Linked DNA regions of Labrenzia sp. VG12. The protein of the gene in region 2 interacts with the protein of the main gene of each other region in a pairwise test. Links are inferred from orthologs where the notes say so. Each region holds a gene or a part of one and is shown on either strand. Other genes may lie near its edges. The genes, in order: CHH27_RS03095, ybgC and secA.

What was found.
Region 1: the proteins of ybgC (region 2) and CHH27_RS03095 interact in binary tests that used the Escherichia coli proteins (3 or more experiments, as listed by UniProt). The link is inferred for Labrenzia sp. VG12 from one-to-one orthologs.
Region 3: the proteins of ybgC (region 2) and secA interact in binary tests that used the Escherichia coli proteins (3 or more experiments, as listed by UniProt). The link is inferred for Labrenzia sp. VG12 from one-to-one orthologs.

Annotation. Positions count from the first base shown.
Region 1 is NZ_CP022529.1:666,682-670,674, reverse strand. What follows is about bases 654-3,487. They hold CHH27_RS03095 (acyl carrier protein), read right to left. Parts: upstream 2,271-3,487; coding sequence 2,037-2,270; downstream 654-2,036. Other genes in these bases: fabD (ACP S-malonyltransferase), read right to left, coding at 3,314-3,487; fabG (3-oxoacyl-[acyl-carrier-protein] reductase), read right to left, coding at 2,511-3,248; fabF (beta-ketoacyl-ACP synthase II), read right to left, coding at 682-1,947. Also shown: endolytic transglycosylase MltG, read right to left, coding at 1-559; more of fabD, read right to left, coding at 3,488-3,993. UniProt on the Escherichia coli protein: Carrier of the growing fatty acid chain in fatty acid biosynthesis.
Region 2 is NZ_CP022529.1:3,447,763-3,451,743, forward strand. What follows is about bases 869-3,690. They hold ybgC (tol-pal system-associated acyl-CoA thioesterase), read right to left. Parts: upstream 2,603-3,690; coding sequence 2,135-2,602; downstream 869-2,134. Other genes in these bases: tolR (protein TolR), read right to left, coding at 869-1,160; tolQ (protein TolQ), read right to left, coding at 1,164-1,871; CHH27_RS15890 (methyl-accepting chemotaxis protein), read right to left, coding at 2,684-3,690. Also shown: CHH27_RS15870 (TonB C-terminal domain-containing protein), read right to left, coding at 1-704; more of tolR, read right to left, coding at 711-868; more of CHH27_RS15890, read right to left, coding at 3,691-3,981.
Region 3 is NZ_CP022529.1:3,739,109-3,743,571, reverse strand. Bases 375-3,678 are described here. They hold secA (preprotein translocase subunit SecA), read right to left. Parts: upstream 3,347-3,678; coding sequence 575-3,346; downstream 375-574. Other genes in these bases: CHH27_RS17245 (peptidylprolyl isomerase), read left to right, coding at 3,616-3,678; CHH27_RS17255 (glycosyltransferase family 2 protein), read right to left, coding at 375-471. Also shown: more of CHH27_RS17255, read right to left, coding at 1-374; more of CHH27_RS17245, read left to right, coding at 3,679-4,463. UniProt on the Escherichia coli protein: Required for protein export, interacts with the SecYEG preprotein conducting channel.

The DNA.
Region 1 (3,993 bases), 2.8 Mb from region 2 along the record:
AGGTGTAGGTCTCGGGCAGCAGGGCGCCCTCGCCCGGCACGTCCGTGATCTCGCCGACCAGAACCGGGTGTTTGCGCACACGATCGATGATCTGGGCGGTGGTCCAGCCTTCCGGAATGGTGACGGAATGCGTGACCGCGTTGCCTTCCACCAGATCGGTCATGACCTGGTGCATGGAGACACCCGGTGCAAAGGCGTATTCGCCGGCTTTCAGATTGGTGGCGTTCTTGTAGAAGCGGATGCCGAGATTGAAGATCCACTCGTCAATCATGCTGTCGTCGATGACGCCCTGGCCGGCGAGACGGTCGGTGATGCCCGACAGGCCTGATCCGGAAGAGATCACAACCGTGGCGTCCGTCGCAAGCGGGCCGGCTTCCTCGAACTTCTTCTTGCCAAAGTAGAGAGCGCCGCCCACGGTCGCCAGACCGAAGACGGCCAGCGTGATCACCAGGTTGATCAGGATGACCAGCGGGTTGCGCACATGGCGGGAGCGCTGCGGCGGTGCCGGTGCCTGCTCCGGCTGCAAGGCTTCGCGCGGGCTTTTCGGCTTAATGCGCATATCGGTTCGCACCTCCAGGTTCGAGCCGCTTCTTGGCCGATATCGGCTCGAACACACCAGTTGTCACAAAAGAAATCGCACCGGACCGACAGAATCGGTCCGGTGCGGCAAATGTGAAGGGGTTATGCGGCAACTTTACGGAAGACAAGCGAGGCATTGGTGCCGCCGAACCCGAAGGAATTGGAAAGGGCGACATTGATGTCCAGCTTCTTCGGCTTGTGCGCCACCAGATCGATTTCCGTTTCCACTGAGGGATTGTCGAGATTGATCGTCGGCGGTGCCATGCTGTCGCGAATTGCGAGCACGGAGAAGATGGCCTCGACGGCGCCGGCGGCGCCCAGAAGGTGACCGATCGACGACTTGGTCGATGACATGGTCAGGCTCGAAGCGTGTTCCCCGGACAGGCGGGTCACGGCACCCAGTTCAATCTCGTCGCCGAGCGGCGTCGATGTGCCGTGGGCATTGACGTAGTCCACATCGGCCGGCGTCACCTCTGCGCGCTTCAGCGCTGCTTCCATGCACCGGTAGGCACCATCGCCATCGGAGGACGGCGCGGTGATGTGATAGGCGTCGCCGGACAGGCCATAGCCGATCACTTCGGCATAGATCTTGGCGCCGCGGCGGACGGCATGTTCATATTCTTCCAGAACCACAACGCCGGCGCCCTCGCCCATCACGAAGCCGTCGCGGGCAACGTCATACGGGCGGGAACCGCGTTCCGGTTCGTCGTTGAAGGCGGTGGACAGGGCGCGGCAAGCCGCAAATCCGGCCAGCGCCAGCCGGCAAACCGGCGATTCCGTACCACCGGCAACCATGACATCCGCGTCGCCGAAGGCGATCAGGCGGGACGCATCCCCGATGGCATGCGCGCCTGTGGAACAGGCGGTCACAACGGCGTGGTTGGGGCCCTTCAGGCCGTGCCGGATCGACACGTAGCCGCCGGCAAGGTTGATCAGGCGACCGGGAATGAAGAACGGCGAGACGCGGCGCGGACCCTTTTCAGCGAGCAGATGCGCGCCCTGTTCGATGCCCTGCAGACCACCGATGCCCGACCCTATCAGAACGCCGGAGCGTGCCTGCTGGTCGTAGGTTTCCGCCTTGTAGCCTGAATCGGCCATGGCCTGATCGGCAGCTGCCATCGCATAGACGATGAAGTCGTCGACCTTGCGCTGTTCCTTGACGTCCATCCAGTCATCCGGATTGAACGCTCCCTCGACGGACGGATCGCGGGGGATCTGGCAGGCGATTTGGCAGGCCAAATCGTCGACCTTGAAATTGGTGACCTTGTTGGCCCCGCTTTGTCCCTCAAGGATCTTTTTCCAAGTGACATCGACACCACAGCCAAGCGGCGTGACCATGCCCAACCCAGTTACGACAACTCGCCTCATACACCTGCACTTACGTTGGAAGGGCCGGGCGGGGATTCGACCCCGCCGGCCCGATCTTCAAATAGTTCTCAAGAAGGGCGAAAGGGCCCTTACTTGTTGGCTTCGAGAAACTTCACAGCGTCGCCAACAGTCAGAATGGTTTCTGCTGCGGTGTCCGGGATTTCCACGCCGAATTCTTCTTCGAATGCCATGACCAGCTCAACGGTGTCGAGGCTGTCTGCGCCCAGGTCGTCGATGAAGCTGGCGCCCTCGACAACTTTCTCAGCGTCTACACCGAGGTGCTCAACAACGATCTTCTTTACCCGATCCGCGATATCGCTCATTTTTCACTTCCTTAGTTTTCTCTAATCATCTCACGCGAAACTGCCCCTGACCGTCCATTAGCAAGCGGCGGTGCGAAATCGCGGCCTAAACTTCCTCGCACCGTCTAGCCGGAATCCCGGAGATCGGCGCAATTCGTAGCGATCGGCGGGTTGGTAACACACTTTGTTGACCTTTACCAGCCGGTCCAGACCGCTCTTGAGCGGCCCGGATTTTTTTTGCCTGCTTGGCGAAACTTCCTTTTAAATCATAGCCATGCCGCCATTGACGTGGAGTGTCTGCCCGGTCACGTAGGCAGCCTCGTCACTGGCAAGATATAGAGCGGCCGAAGCGATCTCGGCGGAAGTGCCCAAACGTCCTGCAGGGACACTTGTCAAAATCGATTCTTTTTGCTTGTCGTTCAGCGCGTCGGTCATGGCCGTTTCGATGAAACCCGGCGCAATCGTGTTGACGGTGATGTTGCGGCTGGCCACTTCCCGGGCAAGCGACTTGTACATGCCGATCATGCCCGCCTTGGCGGCGGCATAGTTCACCTGCCCCGGGTTGCCGGTCACGCCGACGACGGAGGTGATGCCGACAATCCGGCCGGAGCGGCGCTTCATCATGCCCTTGATGGCGGCGCGGCACAGACGGAAACCGGAGCTCAGGTTGACTTCGATCACCTGGTCCCATTCCTCGTCCTTCATGCGCATGAAGATGTTGTCGCGGGTGATACCGGCATTGTTGACCAGGATGTCAACGGAGCCCATTTTTTCTTCCGCAGCCGGAAGCAGCCCATCCACGGCGTCGCGATCGGACAGGTTGGCCGGTGTGACGAAGGCGCGCTCGCCGAGATCGGCGGCAAGCGCTTCCAGTTTCTCAGCCCGCGTTCCGGACAAGGAAACAGTCGCGCCCTGCGCATGAAGCGCACGCGCGATGGCCTCACCGATCCCGCCCGTGGCGCCGGTGACAAGCGCGTTTTTCCCTTGCAAGCTGAACATATGGAATCCTTCCGTTGTTGAGGTCGGCCCGGTCGGGCCACGTCGGGTCCTGGGAGATATAAGCCTTAACCGGAGATCTTTTCCAGAAGCGCGTCGATATCTTCCGGTGTATTCACGGCGATGCCGGTGGCTTCTTTGGCAATCCGCTTGATCATGCCGGTCAGAACCTTGCCGGTTCCAACTTCCACGAACGTGTCGACGCCGTTTTCGGCAAGCCAGGTCACGCTTTCGCGCCAGCGCACGGTGCCGGTGACCTGTTCAACGAGACGGGCCCGGATTTCGTCCGGATCGCTGATCGGCTGCGCCAGGACGTTGGCAACGAGCGGAACCTTCGGTGCGTTGATCTGGGCATTCGCCAGCGCTTCGGACATCTTGTCGGCAGCCGGCGCCATCAGGGCGCAATGGAACGGTGCACTGACCGGCAGCATGACTGCGCGGCGCGCGCCCTTGGCCTTGGCGATTTCAATGGCACGTTCGACAGCCGCCAGATGACCGGACACCACGACCTGACCCGGCGCATTGTCGTTTGCCGCCTGGCAGACTTCGCCCTGGGCGGCAGCTTCCGCGACTTCAACGGCCGCCTCGAACTCGAGCCCGAGCAGCGCAGCCATGGCGCCCTGCCCGACCGGCACTGCATTTTGCATGGCATCGCCGCGCACCCGCAGCAAACGTGCAGCCGTTCCGACATCCAGGCTGCCGGCAGCAGCCAGGGCCGAGTATTCACCAAGCGAATGCCCGGCGACGA
Region 2 (3,981 bases):
CAGCATTGGGAGACCTGGCCCCGCAGAGCATCGAGCTCAGACTGGGTCATGCGGATATTCTGCGCCCCGGAACGTGATCCGAGCGAGGCCGGTTGATCGGACGCGTTGCCGGACTGGCGTGCAGGTTCGGTCTTGTTCAAGAGCGCAGCAATATCGTTGCTGTTGAAGTCATCCCGCGGCGGCTCGGGCGAACGGCGTGGCAGCGTCGGTTTCGACCGCGGCGCCACGCTCGTGACGATCGGTTGCGGCGCCGGGGCCGCTTCCTGCTGGGGTTCTGGTTCCGGCGCCGGTTCCGGCTCAGCAGCTGGAGCCGGCTCAGCCGCCGGTACGGGTTCCGGCGCGGGCGCAGGTTCAGGTTCAGGCTCCGGCTCGGCAACAGGGGCTGGCTCGGGAGCAGGCGCCGGCGTTGGTGCGGGCGCAGGTGTTGGCGGCGTTGGCTGTTCCACCTGACTGTCGCCCGGCTTGTCCGCAGGCTGGGGCGGCTCTTCGTCAGGGGTGTCGCTCGGCTGAACGGCTGCCACATCGCGGATCTCTGCGGTTCTTTCGCCGAGCCTCAGCTGCGTGAACTCCTCCACCGGGATCAGGTCGACCGGCAGGGATTCCACTTGCGGCACGGTAAAGCTCTCCGCGTTCGGAAAGGCGATCAAGCCCCAGACCAGAATTGCCGAATGACCGGCCAAAGACGCGATGAGACCAGCGCGCATGACGCGTTACGAGTCCCGTTCTTCCAGAGTGACCAGACCGAGCCTTTTGAACCCGGCCGCGCTTATCCGGCCCATGAGACGCATCATGGTGCCGTAATCCGCATCCTGATCGCCGCGCACATAGATGCGCTCATCGTAGCCGTTCTCGGCAATCGCCTCGAGTTTCGGCACGATTTCCTCGATCGTGATCGGAGTGTCCTGAATGAAGATTTCTCCGCTGGAGTTCACCGAAATCGTGATCGGTTCCGTATCGCCTTCCAGCGCCTTGGCGCGTGTTTCGGGCAGGTCGATCGGCACGCCAACGGTCAGCAGCGGTGCAGCCACCATGAAGATGATCAGGAGCACCAGCATGACGTCGACAAACGGCGTCACGTTGATCTCGCTCATCGGCGCATGCCGCCGCCGACGCCGCCCGCGGCGCCCGCCTGACTGTCCGGACCCGACCTGCATGGCCATGGCTCAGCCCCTCTCGTCGATCTGGCGGGACAGGATCGCCGAAAACTCGTCCGCGAACCCTTCCATGCGGGCCACGGCCTTGCCGACGTCGTTGTTGAACTTGTTGTAGGCAATCACCGCCGGGATGGCCGCCAGCAGGCCAAGGGCCGTCGCGAACAGGGCTTCGGCGATACCCGGAGCGACAACGGCAAGGTTCGTGCTTTCGGAAGCCGCAATCGCCTGGAAGGCTGTCATGATGCCCCAGACCGTGCCGAACAGACCGATGAAAGGTGCCGCCGAGCCGACGGTCGCCAGAATGAGCAAGCGGTTTTCGAGACGCTCGGCCTCCCGCTGTATGGTGACGTCCATGACCCGGTCGATGCGCTGCTGCAGGCTGCCGATCGCCGGGCGCGCCCCTTCATGGCTGCGTTTCCACTCACGCATGGCCGCCACGAACAGCGCCGCCATGGAATGGTTCACGCGGTTATGAAGCGTGTTGTAAAGCTCTTCGAGCGACTGGCCGGACCAGAACACGGTTTCAAACCGGTTCATCTGCCGCCGTGTGCGGCCAATCAGCATGACTTTGTCGACAATAATCGCCCAGCACCAGACCGATGCGGCCAGGAGGCCGATCATGACGAGCTGAACGACGAGATGCGCCTGCCAGAACAGCGCGAAAAACGAAATGCCGCCTTCCGGCGCTGCCAATGTCGATTCGACAAGTGTTTCCATTATTTCAATGACCCCTGGGTCGGCTGTCGCTGGTTGCGTTCAAGGTTGCGAAACGACAGCGAGGAACCGGAATCCTTCGACCGGTTCTCATGACCAGTCGCCTCTCTGACGTTTGAATTTGTCAAAACTGGGACTTTCTGGTCAAAGAACGTCCCCCCTTAAAGGAATCAATTAAGGTTACTGCAAGATTAACGCAGTAAAGTGTATTGAAACTATTTTCCGTTCCTGAGGCACATGTCCGTACCCAGGTTCGGCCAAGCAGTTCAATTGTCGATGTTTTCCGAAGGCGCGTGGTTCTGAAGGCGCTCGGACAGGATCTGCGGTAACCGGGTCGGTCGACCTTCCCCGGTGATCACGGCAACCGTGACCGCGGCCGATACCAGAAGTTCATCGCCGCGATGGATCAGCTGATCGAGCCGGATTCGCGCGCCCTTGTATTCCGCAAGACTGGTGTGAACTTCCAGGACATCGTCAATCCGCGCCGGCTTCTGGAAGTCCAGCGTCATGGAGCGCACCGCAAAGGCCAGGCTGGCGCCATGTGCACCTGACGCCATATCCGCGTGGTGAATGCCCATCAGGCGCAGAAAATCGGACCGGGCCCTTTCAAAAAACCGCACATAAGCACCGTGATAGACAATGCCCGTGAAATCGGTGTCTTCATAATAGACCCGGACGGGAAGAACATGACCACCTTCTTCCAGGCGGCCGGAGAGATCGGGCCAGTCGGACACGGCAAACCTCATCTTTTCAAAAGAAACGGCCGCCCGGTCACCCGACCGGACGGCCCAACTGCGTCTTACCTATGGTGGCGACTACGCTGCTGCAACCTCGGACAGGAATTTCTCGACCGACGCGCGCAGGTGTTCCGCCTGCTGCTTCATCTCCAGCGTCGCTGTCAGCATGTCACCAACCGCCTGGGAGTTTTCCGCGACACCTTCGTTGAGCGAGGCCACCGTGTTGGCCACGCTGCGTGTGCCATCCGCGGCCTCTGCCACGTTGCGTGAAATCTCGCTCGTGGCTGCGCCCTGCTGCTGAACGGCATCGGAAATGGTCGTTGTATAGGAGTTGACCTCCTCGACGGATTCCGAAACCCGTGCAATTTCTTCCACCGCTTCGGTGGTGGATGCCTGGATCGCGGCAATCTGCGTCGAGATTTCTTCGGTCGCTTTTGCGGTCTGCCCGGCCAGCGATTTCACCTCGGAGGCAACAACCGCAAAGCCCTTGCCGGCATCGCCGGCACGGGCAGCTTCGATGGTTGCGTTCAGGGCCAGAAGGTTGGTCTGTTCGGCAATTTCGGAGATCAGCGAGACAACGTCGCCGATCTTGTTGGCGGCTTCCGCAAGACCGGAGATCTTGGAATTTGAGCTCTGCGCTGCCGTCGTGGTCTGGGACACGATCGAAGCCGTGGTTTCGACCTGTCGGGATATTTCCGAAATCGACGCGTTGAGTTCTTCCGTCGCCGAGGCGACCGCCTGGACGTTGGACGAGGCGTTTTCCGACGTGGAAACCGCCGTCTGCCCCTGGTCGGACGCGGAGGCCGACCGCTCGTTCAGCGCTGAGGAGACATCCTCAACCCGCGCGATATTGGTTTCCACCAACTCCAGCACTGCCTGGGATTCAGCCCGGAACTCAGCAATCAACGAGTCGATCAGCTTTTCGCGCTTCTCGCGGGCGATGTGCCCGACCTTGCGTTCCGAAGCCAGCCGCTCACGTTCAACGGAGTTGTCCTTGAAGACCTCGATGCAGCGCGCCATGCGGCCGATTTCGTCAGACCGCTCTGTCGCTTCAACCGCAACTTCCAGGTCACCGTCGGCGATCTTGCGCGCCGCATCCGACAAGCGCTCCATCGGCGCGAACATGCGCCGTGTCACCCACCAGATCAGACCAACGATCGGCACGAGGCAAAGAAACCCGGAAATGACGGCGCCGAAGGTGATCCGGTCAGCCGCAGCCGACAGTTCGGTCTGTTTCACCGCAGCGACCACACCGAAGGGCGCGTCAATGAAGGTATTGCTGGCCTCGGCAAAACGATAGACACCGTCCTCCAGGCTGAGAAGGCGATCGTCCACGCGGATGTCAGAGATGGAATGAACGGCCGCTGCCTGGCCAT
Region 3 (4,463 bases), 290 kb from region 2 along the record:
CATGCCAGCCGTCGATCGCTTCATGACGGTGTCGGACGACCGGTCGACCCTCAGCCCGTAAACGACATCGTAGCCGGCACGCCAGCCGTCAAGCATCTGCAGGATCAGCTCCGGAGGGTCCTGAAGGTCCGCATCGATGATGATGGCGATGTCGCCCCTGGCGGCTTCGAGGCCTGCGGACAGTGCCGCTTCCTTGCCGAAGTTGCGCGACAGGCCCAGGAGACGGCCGGGAAGTCCGTTCTTGAATTCGCTGGACAGGATATTGGCGGTGTCATCCCGGCTGCCGTCATCGACAAAGACATATTCGTAAGCGTGACCCGTGGCCTCGAGCACAGGCCGGGTCGCCTCAAGGAAATGACCGATGACCTCCGCCTCGTTATAGGCCGGAACGATCAGGCTGATCAGCGGGTCATCGGGGCGCCGGTCGCCCCTGCGGGAAATATAGATATTGGAGGCGGCAGCTTCTTGCATATAGAGCTCGGTGAATTTGGATCGGCGCAACCTGCCGGATAATCACAAAAAAGGCCAGCCCGATCATCCGGGCCGGCCGATTTCTGGTGTCTGGAGCCTATGCTCAGACGAGCGCGCCGTGGCAATGCTTGAATTTCTTGCCAGAGCCGCAAGGGCAAGCTTCGTTGCGGCCGACCTTGCCCCAGGTGGACGGGTTGTCGGGATCGCGGGCACCCAGGCCAGCAGCCTGCGCATCGGCCAACGCCATTTCATCTTCCCCGGTCAGTGGGTTGATGTGATGGGGGTGCATTTCCGGCTGTTCCGGCATTTGCGGCGGCTGTTCGGTCACGATCTCGATGCGCAGCAGCTGGGCCGTGGTCATCTGGCGCAACTGGGCGAGCATGGATTCAAACAGCGTGAAAGCCTCGGTCTTGTATTCCTGCAGCGGATCGCGCTGGGCGTAACCGCGGAAGGCAACCACCGAACGCAGGTGATCGAGATTGGCCAGGTGCTCGCGCCACAGGTTGTCGAGGGTCTGCAGCAGCAGCATTTTTTCGACATAGCGCATCGCTTCGGGACCGTATTTGGCAACCTTCTGTGCCATGGCCTCGTCGGCCGCCTTGCGCAGACGGTCCTTGACCTCTTCGTCCGCGATCCCTTCCTCGTCGGCCCAGTCCTTCACCGGCAGGTCGAGATTGAGGTATTTCTGCACTTCCTCCTGAAGGCCTTCTGTGTCCCATTGCTCGGGATAGGCCTTTTCGGGGATGTGATTGGCAACCAGATCGTCGACCACGTCGTGACGCATGTCGGTGACGGCGTCCTGGATGGCGTCGCTGTCCATCAGTTCGATACGCTGTTCGAAGACCACCTTGCGCTGGTCGTTCATGACATCGTCGAATTTCAGGAGGTTCTTGCGGATGTCGAAGTTGCGGGCCTCGACCTTCTGCTGCGCCTTTTCCAAAGCCTTGTTGATCCACGGGTGGATAATGGCTTCGCCTTCTTCCAGTCCGAGTTTCTGCAGCATGGAATCCATGCGCTCGGAGCCGAAGATGCGCATCAGGTCATCCTGCAGCGACAGGAAGAACTTGGAGTGGCCGGGGTCACCCTGACGGCCGGAACGGCCGCGGAGCTGGTTGTCGATGCGGCGGCTTTCGTGGCGCTCGGTGCCAATGACGTAAAGACCGCCGGCCTCCAGCGCCTTCTGCTTCATTTCTTCCACTTCGGCGCGGATCGCAGCTTCCTTCGCGCTGCGGTCCTCGCCTTCGGGCATGTCGCCGAGCTCCATCGCAATCTGCATGTCGGCATTGCCGCCAAGCTGGATGTCGGTGCCGCGGCCGGCCATGTTGGTGGCGATGGTGACGGCGCCCGGCAGGCCGGCCTGGGCAACAATGAAGGCTTCCTGTTCGTGGTAGCGGGCGTTCAGAACCGCGAACACCTTGGACTTGGCGCCGTCCTTCTTCTGGGCGGCCGCAAAAGCCGCCGGGTCGGACAGGTCGATCTGCTTGTAACCGTGCTTCTTCTTCAGCAGCTCGGCGAGAATTTCCGATTTCTCGATCGAGGTCGTGCCGACCAGAACCGGCTGGCCCCGGTCCTTGCAGTCGTCGATCAGCTTGCTGATGGCGTCGAATTTTTCCTCAAAGGTCCGGTAGACCTCATCGTCGTCGTCGACACGTTTGACCGGAAGGTTGGTCGGGATCTCGACCACTTCCAGCTTGTAGATGTCGGCGAATTCGTCTGCTTCCGTCGACGCTGTACCGGTCATGCCGGCCAGCTTGTCATACATGCGGAAATAATTCTGGAACGTGATCGACGCCAGGGTCTGGTTTTCCGGCTGAATGCGGACCTTTTCGCGGGCCTCGAGGGCCTGGTGCAGACCTTCGGAGAACCGGCGGCCCGGCATCATGCGGCCGGTGAACTCGTCGATGATCACCACTTCGTCATTGCGGACGATGTAGTCCTTGTCCCGCTGGAACAGTTTGTGCGCTTTCAGCGCCTGCTGCAGGTGGTGCACGATCGAGACGTTTTCGACGTCGTAAAGCGAATCGCCCTTCAGCAGCTCGGCTTCGCTGAGCAGGCCTTCGAGTTTTTCATTGCCGGCCTCGGTAAAGGTGGCCGAGCGCTGCTTCTCGTCGAGTTCGTAGTCTTCTTCGGTCAGCTGCGGAATGAAGGCGTCGACGGTGTTGTAGAACTCGGACCTGTCTTCCAGCGGACCGGAAATGATCAGCGGGGTTCGGGCTTCGTCAACCAGGATGGAATCGACCTCATCGACGATGGCAAAGGCATGTTCGCGCTGAACCATCGAGGCACGGTCATGCTTCATGTTGTCGCGGAGGTAGTCGAAGCCGAATTCGTTGTTGGTGCCGTAGGTGACATCTGCGGCATAGGCTTCGCGGCGTTCCTCGTCGGACAGGCCGTGCGTGATGCAGCCGACGGTCAGGCCCAGAAACTTGTAGACCTGTCCCATCCATTCGCTGTCGCGCTGGGCCAGGTAGTCGTTGACGGTGACGACGTGGACGCCGCGGCCAGTCAGGGCGTTGAGATAGACAGGGGCCGTTGCGACCAGCGTCTTGCCCTCACCGGTGCGCATTTCCGAAATCTGTCCGGAATTCAGAACCATGCCGCCGATCAGCTGGACGTCATAGTGGCGCTGTCCAAGGGCGCGCCGGGCGGCTTCGCGAACGGTGGCAAAGGCCGGGACCAGAAGGTCGTCCAGTTTTGCACCGTTCTTGAGTTGCGCCCGGAATTCATCGGTCCGGGCGCGAAGCGCCTCGTCCGAGAGGGTCTGGACTTCCGGTTCAAGGGCGTTGATCTGATCAACCACTGCCCGAAATGACTTTACCTTCCGGTCGTTTGCCGAACCGAAAATCTTACGTGCTAATGCGCCAAGGCCAGCCATGTGGCGGTCCTTCCCTAACAGGCGGCGCCAACTGGCATTCCGGCGCCTGCCCATGAAATCGTCTCAATTGCTGTCCACGTTGCCGCCAAGCGCAACGCGTTGGCCGGCGAATGCGGCCAAAAAGATGCCCTCCCGGCCCGCAAGCCAGGACGCTCGACAGATAAGAGGGGGCTGTATGCTTGTCAACGCCGCAGGAATGCGCAAAGTAGCCACGCCCTCGAAGATCGGGGGCCAGAAAGATTACAGTTCCGATAGGTAAAGGACTTCTCATGTTCCGAATTTCGATGCGCAGGCCGGTTCAGGCGCTTGCCGTTTCACTCCTGGCCGTGTCGCTCGGATCCGCTTCGCTGTCTGCCCAGGAACCAGACGATGTGGTCGCAAAGGTCGGTGACGCGGAAATCACGGAAGCCGACATGGCGTTTGCGGCCCAGGATCTTGGCCAGGAATTGCAGCGTTTTCCGCCGGCCCAGTGGCGCAAGCTGCTGCTTGACGTCATGATTGACATGGAGCTGATGGCGCAGGCAGCACGCGACGAAGGCCTGGACAAGGATCCCGATTTCCAGAAGCAGCTGGAATTCCTGCAGCTGCGCGCCCTGCGCAACGCGTATCTCGGCGAAAAAATCAACGGTGATATCTCCGACGATGCTGTCAAGGCAGCCTATGACAAGGAATTCGCGGACTATGAGGGGCCGGAAGAGCTCAACGCGCGTCACATTCTGGTGAAGGAAAAAGCGGAAGCTGACGACATCATCAAGGAACTTGACGGCGGTGCCGATTTCGCCGAGCTCGCCCGGGAAAAATCAACGGGTCCGTCCGGCCCGAACGGTGGCAGCCTCGGCTATTTCACCAAGGGCCAGATGGTCAAGCCGTTCGAAGACGCTGTTCTTGCTCTGGAGCCCGGCACCTATACCAAGGAGCCGGTTGAAACCCAGTTCGGCTGGCACGTCATCAAGCTGGAAGACAAGCGCCGCCAGGACAAGCCGGCATTTGAAGATGTTGCGCAAGGGTTGCGTCAGCAGTTGATGCGCGAAGCTTATGATGCGCGCATGGCCGAACTGAAGAACGAAGTCAGCATCGAAATCCTGGATGAAGCCCTGAAAGCTGCAGAAGACAATGG